Regions from separate parts of the Paenibacillus sp. 4624 genome, predicted to be linked through region 1. Evidence: riboswitches for the same ligand, from Rfam matches in the RefSeq annotation. Region 1 holds a riboswitch; each other region holds the start of a gene.
What was found. Region 1 has a riboswitch for thiamine pyrophosphate ahead of ABIE27_RS25375 (ABC transporter substrate-binding protein). Riboswitches for the same ligand answer to the same signal wherever they lie in the genome.
Positions count from the first base shown of each region.

Region 1 (3,421 bases):
AATACAAAGAGCGCCCTCATCCCTTGGGACGAGGAGCGCTCTGCTCGCGGTGCCACCCAACTTGCCGAATCGGTTCAAATCTCCTGATTCAGCCTCTTGGTCCGCGATAACGGGCGGTTCCGGTTAACTTGGGAAAGTTTTAATTCGCTCCCTGGCGAAAACGCCTCCGAGTTGGATTCTCTTCAACGGCATGATCCGATCTGTAATTGTGTTTCTCAGTATATACGAAGACGGAACAACATTGCAACTGCTAGATGCCCAATTTTAATAAAAAATGAAGCTTCCTTTTTTATCACGTTTGTCCAAACTCTAAGCCGTTACAGTTCCCTCTTACGTATCTTTCCAAAGCTGGATCAAGTAAAATTGAAATAACTTCTAAGACAACAAGGAGTGATTGCATGTTTTACTTCATCATCTTTCTGCTCATTAGCATATTCGGGTTCGTCTTTGGAACCAGGGCCCTGCTCATACCGAATTCTTGGCCATTCAATCGTAATAAAGGCGATTTACTTCAATCGGACATCGTCAGTATTAAATTTAGAGGTGTTCTCCTTCTTGCGATTAGCATCGTGATGGCTTTAGCCTCGATTAAACAATTAGTCGAGTAATCATTTATCAAGATTTACAGTGTCTCAGTAAACAGAACGCACTATGGTAAAATCAGTATATTGAAGGGAGGGGTTGCTTCATGAATATGGAACCCAACCAACTGAATACACCCCAAGGCGAAGCCGCCAAACAAAGAGCAGATGAACTTGCCCGCCAAGCTCAGCGAGGCACATGGTTGAGTGGAGTTTTCACCACGATCATTATTGCTGCTGTGATTATTGGTATTTTATTTTGGATCGCTTACGGTAGAACTTCTTAAATCATAGGATTGCCCAGGAAATACTTTTGTCATAATGGACTGCGATACGATGATTTAAACCGACACAACGGCTGCTGGTCCCTTGAACAACTTGCCAAATACATAACGCACTAGCGGCCCTAATACAATCAACTGATACGGCAATGCCAGACCGAAGTTACGTACAATCGTATGAAGATAAGCGTTGATTACGGAATCTCCTTCTAGCTGACCTGCAGTATAGGCAGTAATGATGCCATATAAAGACATAAGCAAAACCATGCCGATCACCATGAAAAAGGACATCGTAACTACACCTTTGATTTTACTCGACCTCGCAAATGAGAAGGAAAATGTAATTTTTCTCGCTATCGGCCCCACGATAAACGATTCCACAAAAAAGGCAATAACAAAACAAAGCACAAATTGGAGAAATAGCTGCATGACGGACATCTGACCTAGCATGCCTGTATGCCATAGATTGAAGGTCATCATTACTACGACCATTCCTGTACACATCATAAGTCCAAAAACAACTTGTTCTTTCTTGCTAACTGGCAATATACTCATCCTTTCTGTAACTTGGATCATTATAGACAATCGGGCTCCCCTCACATAAGTGAACATTTTGTGAAAACTTTTTTAGTCCAACTCATGTAGACACAATCCTGTCCCTGGCCTATAATTACATCTAGTAATGCCCGTAACTTCATAGTTTCCCAGGGGAGTCGGAATTGGCCGGCTGAGAGTGTATCCCATCAAGATACTAACCCTTAGACCTGATCTGGATCATGCCAGCGTAGGAATCGGAGTATATTGGAACGGCACAGCTATAAGCTGAATGCCACTCTCTCACGCCTGCACGCGTCCCGGATTACGGGGCGCTTTTTTTGTTTTCTTTTGACAAGCAGAAACAGAAAAATGACGTTATTCGGATAACCCGCGAGTATAAATCTGTCGATTTATGCAAAAGGATTGGATATGAAGCCAAGGAGTACCCCGTGCCATCCGGCCGGACATAACGAAGGAGAGAATCACGATGAATTGGCGTAAAACGATGGGAATGTTGCTCATGTGTGTGCTACTAGTTACCGTGGCTGCATGTGGTGGCAAAGAAGCCGCTCCAGCAGAGCAGCAAGGTGCGACTGGTTCGGCGCAAACCAATGAGGAGAGCAGCACTGCACTGAAAGATGTGAAGGTTGTGCTCGACTGGACTCCAAATACGAATCATACCGGTCTGTATGCAGCGGTGGACCAAGGTTTTTATAAAGCAGCAGGTTTAAATGTGGAGATTGTACAGCCAGGAGCCGGTGGTGCAGATACGATGGTTGCCTCGGGTGAGGTACCGTTTGGCGTCAGTTATCAGGAAAGTGTCACTCAGGCACGTACGCAGGACGTTCCACTTGTGTCGATTGCCGCAGTTATTCAGCATAATACTTCTGGTTTTGCCGCTCCAGTAGATCGCAAGATCAAATCACCTAAAGACTTTGAAGGTAAAACTTATGGCGGCTGGGGTTCCCCGGTAGAAGAAGCGGTGATGCAATCCATTATGGAGGGCGAAGGTGCTGACGTATCCAAAGTCAAAAAGATTAACATGGGCGATGCCGACTTCTTCACAGCTGTGAAACGGGACATCGACTTTGCCTGGATTTTCTATGCCTGGACGGGAATTGAGGCGGAATTACGCGGAGAACCGATTGACATGTTATATGTAAAAGATTATGCCAAAGCGCTGGACTATTACACCCCTGTACTTGTGACCAATGAACAGACGATTCAGAAAGACCCTGAACTGGTGAAAGCTTTCCTAAAGGCCACTTCTGAAGGATATCAATATGCGATAGATCACCCTGAAGAAGCAGCGAACATTTTGCTCAAAGCTGTTCCCGATCTGGACAAAGAATTAGTAATCGCAAGCCAAAAGTGGCTCAGCCCGAAATACAAAGATGATGCACCACGCTGGGGTGAACAAAAGGAAGAGGTATGGAAGAACTACACCGACTGGATGTTCAGCAAGAAACTGCTGGATAAAGAGATCGATGTAACGAAAGCCTACACCAACGAATTTTTACCTCAGTAATATTAAATCTAAATGTAACCATGAAATTTGTTATTTACACGTTTTGAAAGAAGAGGGCAGGAAAAAATTGGAGCGAAGCAATCACTCATAAGGTTTTCAATGGAAAGCTACCCCAGAAGCACGCTTTCTCCTGAATTTTCTTCCCACAATTCAATGGATAAGTTAACTTTTTGTACACAAGAATCGGAGAGGGCAGAACCCCTCTACAGAAGCGAAGCAGTCGCCCGCATCCCCGAATTTACTCGTCTTGATAATTAAACTATTTATTTACACAAAAACGGAGGGGACAGAAAAAACCTGAAAAAGCGGAGCTAAAAGCTTTCTGAAAGAAAGCTAGCATCGGAAGCATACGCTTCGCCTTTATCACCGGATCTTCCCCTTTGAAAAAGGGAATCAAAAAAATCTGGGGATAACAGCGATTGAAAGGTTATTCTGTCATCGAAGTGTCCGTGTAAACATTGAAAAATTTTTATAAGATGGACTTAAAAATTCGG
Region 1 is NZ_JBNDJR010000013.1:29,138-32,558, forward strand. Features, by position in the region: gene ABIE27_RS25365 (hypothetical protein) at 689-868, shown strand; gene ABIE27_RS25370 (hypothetical protein) at 923-1,438, opposite strand; TPP riboswitch at 1,559-1,671, shown strand; gene ABIE27_RS25375 (ABC transporter substrate-binding protein) at 1,887-2,927, shown strand.

Region 2 (3,421 bases), on a different contig from region 1:
CTCGGAATATTACCGAATAACACACTTGAGTTATCTGTCGTATGATTTTAGGCTCCTGCTCCAAAACGCTGGCGGTATCCGCATTTGCGGCAAAGTTCTTCTACAGCTTCCCGTTTGGAAAAACCGTATACCAGATTGTTCGCACGCTCTCCATCCACAATATCGGAAAAATTCTTTTCATGGATGTTTCCAAGGTTGATGACACCTTCTCCATCGAGACAGCATGGAACCACGGTTCCATCGACCAGCACAGCTGCCTGACTGCGAAGTGCATGGCAAAACCCTTTTCCATCATCTTCAGGTGCATCGAGACTTGGCCACTGGAATTCATGATCCTGATTCAGGTATACGTTGGGTGCAATTTTTACGCCGCTGCCCGGAACAACCTTTTCTTCAATGCGAAAATCCAGATTGAATTCCTGCTCCAGCACCTCAAGCGTCTCCCGATTTCGATTCATCTGAGCATTGGTGAAGTTATCCTGCGTCAGATTCCATAGTCGGAACGAGACAATGACGTTATGTTTCACGGCTTCACGAACAAAAGACAAGATGTTATGCAAGTATCCGTCACGATCGGTAGAACCTTCATGACCGTCAAAGCTGTGCAACGAGAAATTCATCTGTCTCAGTGCAGGTTTACCCAATAATTTATGCTGTGTCTTCGGCAGTAGCGTACCGTTGGTCGTAATGTTTACTTTAAATCCCTTGGCATGAGCCATATCCAGCAGCAGGTCAATTTTGGGATGAAGCAACGGTTCCCCTTTGACGTGCAGGTAAATATGTTTTGTGTGTGGTTTGATCTGATCCAATATATTATTAAAGACTTCAGGGTCGATGAATCCTTTGGCTCGCTTCGTTTGTGGACAAAAGCTGCATGCCAGATTACAGATGCTCGTAATTTCAATATATACTTTCTTGAACGTTTTCAACTCAGGGTCCCCATTCTGCCGGGAGGAACATCGGTCCTGCCCTCATTCGTAGTACGGCCATATGAGCCAATCCTCATTATATCGGTTTAACGAGCTAAGGTAAATCAGAACAGCGGATCAGTAACAAAGTCCAGTGTATTTTTTTATCCCCATTTCAAGACTTAAGTCCCCGCCCTATTTACATTAAGTCAAGATGGATATATGCTGAGTACATAACTGCATATCTTGTACATTTGCACTGGGGGAGCCTTGCGGCTGAGACGAATACGACGATTCGGACCCTTTGAACCTGATCTGGGTTATACCAGCGGAGGGAAGTGGAGCGGCTTTTAGTGGCAGTGGGGGATCTCTATCCTTGATGGGGATCAACTTCAGTTAAAACGTATAGCTCTGCTCATTTCTCCGGAAATGGGCGGGGCTTTTTTTGTATTTTGGCGATGTGGTTACTTATGTGCTGGTTGCTTGATGACCGAGAAACTAGCCAATCAAAATAAAATTCGAAACAAGGAGGAAATGACGATGTCTTATCTTGAACGTGTACGTTCACTCAATCCTTTGGTTCATAATATTACCAACCTTGTGGTTGCTCCTTTTACGGCAAATGGTCTGCTTGCCCTTGGAGCCTCTCCGTTTATGGCCTATGCCCATGAAGAAGTCGCTGACGTCGCTCGCATGGCCGGAGCGGTGGTTCTGAACATCGGCACATTGGATGAAAAGGTCGTTCAAGCGATACGTTTAGCCGGACAATCGGCTAATGCACATCATGTGCCTGTTGTCCTTGATCCTGTTGGTGCAGGAGCCACAGCATATCGTACGGATACGGTACAAATGCTGGTTCGTGAGCTTCGTCTTACGGTATTAAGAGGTAATGTCGCCGAAGTCGCCCATGTCATTGGTGTACCATGGAATATCAAAGGTGTGGATGCCGGGGTTGGCGAGGGGGACCGGATTGGCATTGCCGAGCGGGCAGCGCAGCAGCTTGACTGTATTGTCGTCATTACAGGCCAGTACGATATTATTACAGACGGATATCATACTTTCCTAACAAGCAACGGACATGCATTACTTACCCAAGTTACCGGTGCAGGCTGTCTGCTAAGCTCGGTGATTGGTGCTTTTGTTGCAATCGCCAAGCCGGGAAACGATATGCTGAACAGTGTGGTCGAGGCTGTTACAACCTACGGTGTAACCGCTGAACAGGCTGCAGCACGAACGGCTCATCAGGGGCCGGGCAGCTTCCAGATTGAATTGTTAAATCAACTGGCGCAGATGACACCTTCGCTGTTCTCCGAGCATGCACAAATTCGTCAGACTCGTGGAGGTATGTGATGAATATTGCTCAAGCGTTAACGATTGCCGGGTCCGATAACGGGGGCGGTGCAGGAATTCAGGCAGACCTCAAAACCTTTCAAGAACTTGGTGTATACGGGATGACGGTTATTACTGCAATCGCCGCGCAGAACACAACAGGGGTTCAAGGCGTCTTTCCGATTGATTACGATGGCATTGTCCAGCAACTTGATTCAACGGGAGCCGACTTTCAGCCGCGTGCCGTCAAGACAGGTATGTTATATAGTGCCGAGATTATTCGTCTTGTTGCGGCAAAATGTCAGCAGCACAGCTGGTCTAATCTGGTGATTGATCCCGTGATGGTTGCCAAGGGCGGTGCACCCCTGCTCCAGCAGGAGGCTGTGCAAGCACTCACCCAGGATTTGCTCCCCCTTGCCTTGCTTATCACACCTAACATCCCTGAAGCCGAACTGCTTATTGGGAGGTCGATTCGGAACCTGAGTGAGCGTGAGGAAGCCGCAAAGCAATTGGTACAGATGGGTTCAACGTATGCCTTGATTAAAGGAGGACATGATCCGGGAAGCGGTATGGTTATCGATGTCCTGTATGACGGGCATTCCTTTCATTATTTGGAGAACCTTCGTGTAATGACACGTCATACACACGGAACCGGCTGCACGTTCTCTGCTGCCATTACGGCGGAACTGGCAAAGGGTTCCCCTATTCTGGCTGCCGTTACGACCGCGCGAGCATTCATTCAGGCAGCCATTGAAGATGAGCTGGGATTCGGGACTGGCCACGGGCCGACGAATCACTTTGCGTACCAACGCAGACAGCGGGGTGAACGCTGATGCGTAGATGGGATGCGGAAGCGGTGCGCCGCGCGCTGCAGTTGTATTTGGTGATGGGCAGCGTCAATACGACGCGTGACCCGGTGGAGGTGCTCCGCCAGGCGATCACTGGCGGCATCACGCTGTTCCAGTTCCGCGAGAAGGGAACTGGTGCCCTGACAGGCGAAGCCCGCTTAGCGCTTGCGCTGCGGCTTCGTGAGGTGTGCAGCCAGCACAGGATACCGTTCATCGTGAACGATGATGTCGAGCTGGCTGTGGCGGTAGAGGCCGACGGTGTGCACGTCGGCCAGGAGGATGCGGACGCGGCGCTGGTACGCGCCCGCATCGGCGAAGGGCGGATGCTTGGCGTAT
Region 2 is NZ_JBNDJR010000006.1:3,839-7,259, reverse strand. Features, by position in the region: gene ABIE27_RS14925 (radical SAM/SPASM domain-containing protein) at 48-929, opposite strand; TPP riboswitch at 1,160-1,262, shown strand; gene thiM (hydroxyethylthiazole kinase) at 1,449-2,258, shown strand; gene thiD (bifunctional hydroxymethylpyrimidine kinase/phosphomethylpyrimidine kinase) at 2,258-3,070, shown strand; gene thiE (thiamine phosphate synthase) at 3,070-3,421, shown strand, end outside.
Region 2: another riboswitch for thiamine pyrophosphate. It lies ahead of thiM (hydroxyethylthiazole kinase); the one in region 1 lies ahead of ABIE27_RS25375 (ABC transporter substrate-binding protein).

Region 3 (3,421 bases), on a different contig from region 1:
TCAACCTCCATCTTTTGGCCGTTCACGATAATGTTCACAACATCACTCCCTTTCTGTTCGATCGTTCGGGCGACAATGCTTCAATCCCGATCTCTTCCGCACGTTTCCCCTCTAATAGGTCTGCAATCCAGCGACCTGTGATTGCACTAAGCAATATTCCATTACGAAAATGACCATACGCTGTGTACAAGCCAGGTATTTGCTCGTATTTCCCTATATACGGTAGCCCATCAGGGGTGGAAGGTCTTATACCTGCCCATGCCCGCACAAAGTCTGCTTCTTTGATTCCCGGAATCCAATAACTTGCCGCTCCAAGTAATCGTTGCACACTATTAGCCGATACGCTGTGATCTTTTCTTCCTGGCAAACTGGTTGCGCCGATCCACACCTCTCCGTTGGCTTTCGGAACAATATAGACATCTTCTGCATATACCGTGCGATCGGGTCTGCCTCCAGCCTGATCTATAGGAAACCGAACGGCCATAATTTCACCTTTCACCGGACTTGAAGGCAAAGCGACCCCCACTTGATGCATGAGTTGCTCCCCTTGTAGGCCAGCAGCTATGATGATATGTTTGCAACACACCTCTCCCTTAGCAGTTTTAATCCCTCGAACACCATGGTTATCTACGACCAGACGAACATTTTGAACGCCTTCCAAAATGCGGGCACCCATCATTTCAGCCGACCTCGCATAAGCTCTCGTCAATGACACGGGCAACACTTCGCTCTCGAGCGATCGGTAATAAGCGCCGTACGTATCCCGATTCAACCATAGCGCTTCTCGTTGCACCGTGCTTCGATCCCACCAAAGTTGTTGCACTCCCGAAGTAGTATTTCGTCTATCCTTGTACTTACTTAGATCACTGTATGATCGAAAGGGTGTGATAAATCCGCTACGCCTTAAGCCAATATCCATACCAGTTATAGCGGATATTTGCTCTTTGTGCTTATGCAACAATTCCCTGCTTTCATGCGCGGCTTTTGCCATGAATGGATGTGCAAAATCTTCGCTTTCTGCTGCCAGCATGCCGGCAGCTGCACATGAAGCTCCGCTGGCAATCTCCGACTGCTCAACAAGAAGTACCTCCTGACCTCTGGATGCCAGTTCAAAAGCAATCGCACAGCCTATGACTCCACCGCCCACAATGATGGTTTCTGCATGACAGATTTCTGGGGTCTTCGTTGAATTTTCAGATGGGGTCAGCAGCTTAAACTTAGCATGATTATATGATGAACCTATGACTTTCTCAGGTTGACTCAGTCCGCTCTGTACCATTTTGTCATCTCCTTGTTTGAACAACGTTCACATCTTCTCGGCTTGGCATTATTTCCAGCTCTTGATCGGAAAGAAATCACATCACGCTTCCACAGCCTGTTTAAGGAGCGCAGCAGCATAACCAGGGTTTGCATGTTTCAACACACTTGAGATCACAGCAGCACCCCCGGCTCCCGCAGACCTGACAGCCCGAATGTTACACGGCTGAATCCCGCCGATTGCAATAACAGGAACCTTTACACTGGAGCATACTTCCGCCAATGCATCTAACCCTCTCGCTGCTACATCAGGTTTGCTTGCACTTGCATACACATGCCCAAAAAAAAGGTAATCTGCACCATACTCTTCGGCAATTTTCGCTTCGTGCAACGAATGCACCGATATCCCCAATCGAAGCCGCAGATCATGCTTGTTTTCCGGCTTTACTGTTAGTTTTGCTCTTTCCAGCATGTCTTGGCTCCAATGTATCCCTTGAAAAATATCACCAGGTGCAGCCCGTTTCGCGCCATTAATTACAATGCGGGAAGATGGAATACCAGACTCTGCCATCAACTTTGCCCAGTTGTATCGTTCATACAGTGAAAGATGCTTTTCCCGGATATGAATGTAATGCACGTAAGGCCAGATTTGCTTGGCTGCCTTCAACATAACTTCTTTTTCCCCTCTATTCGTGGATATTACATGTAGTTCAAATAAGGGGCAATCTTGTTCACGCTCTTGATCTTGCTCTGACATCCTGGCATTCAACCTTGTTCTCGCTCCTTTCAGCTACAAGCTTGGAGAAGTTGTAATGACAAATTTGTAATCAAAAAAGCCACTCCCGTAGGGGAGTGGCTGCGTATAAAAAGGTTCAGTTCAATAACAAACGTGTGACAAACCTGGTAAACAGTTCAATTAGTCAAACCGATAACTGTTTATTCGATATTCAAACGCTTGTCATTACGATGTAATAAGATCCCATTTTTACGTTAGGAATCAATTTACTACCGTTTTCGCTGAAACGCGCCACTTCCCTACGCTGGTATGATCCAGATCAGGTGCAAAGGGTCCAGAATCGCATTCTTCCATCTCAGCCGCATCGTGCGGCCCCCCTAGTGTTCATATGAAGTTGTAGCCTATATTACCACAATCGGATTTTTTTGTCATCGTGCTTTTTCGGACCACTCTTCTACATTCCATGTTTTGGTGACCCAGCCTTCATAAAAATCAGGTTCGTGCGATACAAGTAAAACGGTTCCCTTATATTCTTTCAACGCACGCTGCAGTTCAGCTTTTGCTGTGACATCCAGATGGTTCGTCGGCTCATCAAACAAAACCCAGTTGCTTTCACGCATCAACAGTTTGCACAATCGGACTTTGGCTTGCTCCCCACCGCTAAGCATGTTAAGTGGACGCGTAATATGCTCATTTTTGAGCCCACAACGCGCAAGATGTCCTCGCACCTCGTTCTGTGTCAAATGTGAAAACTCGTTCCACACATCATCGATCGGTGTAATATTTCCAGCTCGTACTTCCTGTTCAAAGTAAGCTGTCTCCAAATAATCTCCGAGAAACGTTTTTCCGCTTATTGGCGCTATTTTGCCCAGGATCGTTTTGAGCAGTGTAGATTTACCTACACCGTTGCATCCCACAATCGCGATCTTTTCGCCACGTTCAATCGTCATGGTCATCTTGGGGAGTAATGGATACGTATAACCGATCTCAAAATCAATGCCTTCAAAAACGGTTTTGCTGCTTGCGCGGGCATCCTTGAACTTAAATGTTGGTTTTGCTGCTTCGTCTGGCCGATCAATTCGCTCGACCTTTCCAAGTTGTTTTTCCCGGCTTTTCGCTCGACCAGAGGTCGAAGCTCGAGCCTTGTTGCGTTGAATGAAATCTTCCTGCTTTTTGATGTATTCCTGCTGCTTCTCGTAGGCATCAATATGCTGTGCTTTCTGCATATCTGCCATTTCAAGAAATTTTTCATAGTTGGCCGCATAACGCGTCAGTTTTGCAAATTCCAAATGATAGATGACATTAACCACTTCATTCATGAACTCTGTATCATGGGAAATCAATAGAAAAGCATATGGGTAGTCTTTCAAATATCTTGTTAGCCACTCAATATGCTCTACATCCAGATAGTTTGTCGGCTCATCCAAT
Region 3 is NZ_JBNDJR010000003.1:313,516-316,936, reverse strand. Features, by position in the region: gene thiS (sulfur carrier protein ThiS) at 1-38, opposite strand, end outside; gene thiO (glycine oxidase ThiO) at 35-1,303, opposite strand; gene ABIE27_RS09065 (thiamine phosphate synthase) at 1,361-2,014, opposite strand; TPP riboswitch at 2,273-2,382, opposite strand; gene ABIE27_RS09060 (ABC-F family ATP-binding cassette domain-containing protein) at 2,422-3,421, opposite strand, start outside.
Region 3: another riboswitch for thiamine pyrophosphate. It lies ahead of ABIE27_RS09065 (thiamine phosphate synthase); the one in region 1 lies ahead of ABIE27_RS25375 (ABC transporter substrate-binding protein).

Region 4 (3,421 bases), on a different contig from region 1:
ATTAGGGCGTGTCTGAAAACGCTGAAGGAAGCCTATTTTGCCAAACATCCGTTCCAAGCTACGAAGTTCCCCACAGGCGTGCCAGGGCACGTCAAGGGAAACTGACGCAATAAAGGGCAAAAGGCCGGTAAAAGATTCACTTCAGTGGTTTAAAGACACGCCCTAGTATTACCTCGCCCGGTACTCCTCAGCCTTCGCCTGCATCCCGGCGGCAACCGCTTCCTCGTCGTTCAGGCCGCGATCAGCGGCAAAGGCACGGATGTCCTGCGTGATGCGCATACTGCAGAACTTCGGTCCGCACATGGAACAGAAATGTGCCTCCTTCGCCCCTTCTGCGGGCAGCGTCTCATCGTGGTAGGACAGCGCCCGTTCCGGGTCCAGGGACAAGTTAAACTGATCTCTCCAGCGGAACTCAAAGCGTGCCTTCGACAGCGCATCATCCCGGCGCTGGGCGCGCGGGTGGCCTTTGGCTAGATCGGCGGCATGGGCGGCTATTTTATAAGCAATAACCCCTTCACGCACATCATCCTTGTTCGGAAGCCCCAGATGCTCCTTCGGTGTAACATAGCAGAGCATAGACGTACCAAACCAGCCAATCATCGCCGCACCAATGGCAGACGTAATATGATCGTATCCGGGTGCAATGTCTGTAGTCAGCGGCCCGAGGGTATAAAACGGTGCTTCCTGGCAGATTTCCATCTGCAAATCCACATTCTCCTTGATCTTGTGCATCGGTACATGCCCCGGCCCTTCAATCATCACCTGTACATCATGCTTCCACGCGATCTGTGTTAATTCCCCGAGCGTTGCCAGCTCTGCCATCTGTGCCTCGTCATTGGCGTCGTAGATGCTGCCTGGACGCAGTCCATCCCCAAGCGAGAATGCTACGTCATACCTTTTCATAATTTCACAGATTTCTTCAAAATGGGTATACAAAAAGTTCTCCTGATGATGTGCCAGGCACCACGCCGCCATAATTGACCCGCCTCTAGACACAATGCCCGTCATCCGTTTCGCTGTCATCGGAATATATCGGAGCAACACACCTGCATGAATCGTAAAATAGTCCACACCCTGCTCCGCCTGTTCAATCAGCGTATCTCGGTACAACTCCCAAGTGAGTGCCTCCGCCTCGCCATTCACCTTCTCCAGCGCCTGATAGAGCGGTACCGTACCAATCGGCACTGGGGAGTTACGGATGATCCATTCCCGTGTCGTATGAATGTCTTTGCCTGTAGAGAGATCCATCACTGTATCCGATCCCCAGCGCACAGCCCAGGTCATCTTCTCCACCTCTTCCTCAATGGAGGAAGATACGGCGGAATTGCCGATATTAGCGTTGATCTTCACGTGAAAATGACGACCAATCAGCATCGGCTCACTCTCCGGGTGATTGATGTTGGATGGAAGAATCGCCCGGCCACTCGCCAGTTCCTGCCGCACGAATTCAGGCTCTACGCCTTCACGAATAGCGGCGTACTCCATCTCTGGCGTAATCACACCCTGCCGCGCATAATGCATCTGCGTGACACACCGCCCAGCCTGGGCACGTAACGGTTGCCCGCGGAATCCCGGATACTCCTCTGCCCCGGCTCTTCGCCCTCCAGGCTTCAATCCGTTATCCTCCGGTTTAACCGCTCGCCCCTTATATTCTTCTACGTCACCGCGCTCCATGATCCAGTGATTTCGGAGCGCAGGTAATCCTTTACGAATATCCATCTGGAATTCGGGATCGGTCATCGGGCCGCTCGTATCGTAGACACGCAGCGGCTCATTATGCTCCACCCCTTGGGGAGTATGGGTATCATGAAGGGCAATTTCACGCTCCGGTACAGCAATGTCCGGTCGTGAGCCCTGAATGTAGACTTTGCGGCTGCCCGGGAAGGGTTGAACCCCTCCAGCCGCTCCGGTTTTCTTTTCCACCGGATGACCATCGCGAACTATTTCCTCAATTCCTATCTCTTGTCCCGTTTGGTTGCTTGTATTCATGTCTCCTGTTTCCTCCTCTGTGATCTTCTTTAGCCCATGTCGTCCAACATTATGACAGCTTTGACTTACACACCTGTCTGGATAAATGCAGAGCACAGAAGCACAGCAGGAATGACCCTGCACAAGCAGCCAAAATGATCCAAGAGACAACTTTTATGTACAGTCAACGAGAGAACCGCGATCACATCACCTAGAAATCCAGGCATGTATGCCGCAATTGTTATGCTGTCACTGCCATGGTGAAACACAACACATGAATCTCTGCTTGCCGCTGTAAATAAAAAAGCCGGTTCCGAAGGAACCGACTGATGTCCATCACCATACACGCAACAAGGGCATCTTCTGCCATACAGCATTGATCCCGGGTTAACGACTGTGGTGTTTGTGGTCATGTGGCCGATTACTTCCCTACGCTGGTATGATCCAGATCAGGTGCAAAGGGTCCGGAATCTCATGCGATCCCGTCTCAGTCCGGACAATTCGGACTCCCCCAGTAACGTAAACGTATTGCGGCGATCAAGCCGCTGTTCAACTTGAAAAATAACATTCAACCGACCCCGCCGGGTCGTCCATTACAGAGTAGCGTAATCTGGACATAAATACAACCTTAATATTCCAGAGAGAAAATTCCTTTTGAGCAAAACTTCAAGCAAGAGCCCGCCCCTATGGCAACATCAATCCCATTTGCACCGCTGCTTCTTTCAACACAGGTGCGTACTCATGTAGTGTCTCTTGCGAGAGCCTGCTAACAGGTCCAGACACGGAAAGTGCTGCTGCAATGTTGCCTCTGCGATCCATAATTGGCACGGACACAGCGGCAGCTCCCGGCTCGCGCTCCTCATAACTCGTTGCATATCCGCTCACACGAATGTCTTCCATCTGTGCCAGATACACGGCCGGATCGATGAATACAGGCCATTCCGGCCCATTCATCAGTTCCTCCCGATCCTCATCTGCGGCAAATGCCATTAACACTTTGCTGGAAGCGCCTACGGAAAGCGGCAGTCTGACACCTACAGGCGCGACCCGCCGAATCGCCTGATCACTCTGCACGGCCTGAATCCGAATCCGCTCACCGCCGTCACGAAGATAAAGACTTACCGTCTCGCCCAAACGATCGCGCAGTCTCTCCATTGCAGGTAAAAGCAAAATTGCAGGATCATCACTACGTGACATATGCGCTGACAGCTCCCAGATCCGAATACCCAGCCGATACTTTTCGGTTGCTGCATCACGTATCACGAACCCCCGATCCTCCAGTGTAGCCATCAATCGATGCACCGTACTTTTGTGCAAACCGATCTGGCTGGCAATTTCGGTGAGTCCAAGATCACTGCGCGTGGTAAAACATAATAATATATCCAGCGCCCGTTCTACAGCCCGGACGGTTAACTTGCGGTCTTCCATGGCATGATGCCCTCCTCATGTTTCA
Region 4 is NZ_JBNDJR010000018.1:62,430-65,850, forward strand. Features, by position in the region: gene thiC (phosphomethylpyrimidine synthase ThiC) at 169-1,989, opposite strand; gene ABIE27_RS28240 (hypothetical protein) at 2,055-2,381, opposite strand; TPP riboswitch at 2,378-2,491, opposite strand; gene ABIE27_RS28245 (IclR family transcriptional regulator) at 2,653-3,396, opposite strand.
Region 4: another riboswitch for thiamine pyrophosphate. It lies ahead of ABIE27_RS28240 (hypothetical protein); the one in region 1 lies ahead of ABIE27_RS25375 (ABC transporter substrate-binding protein).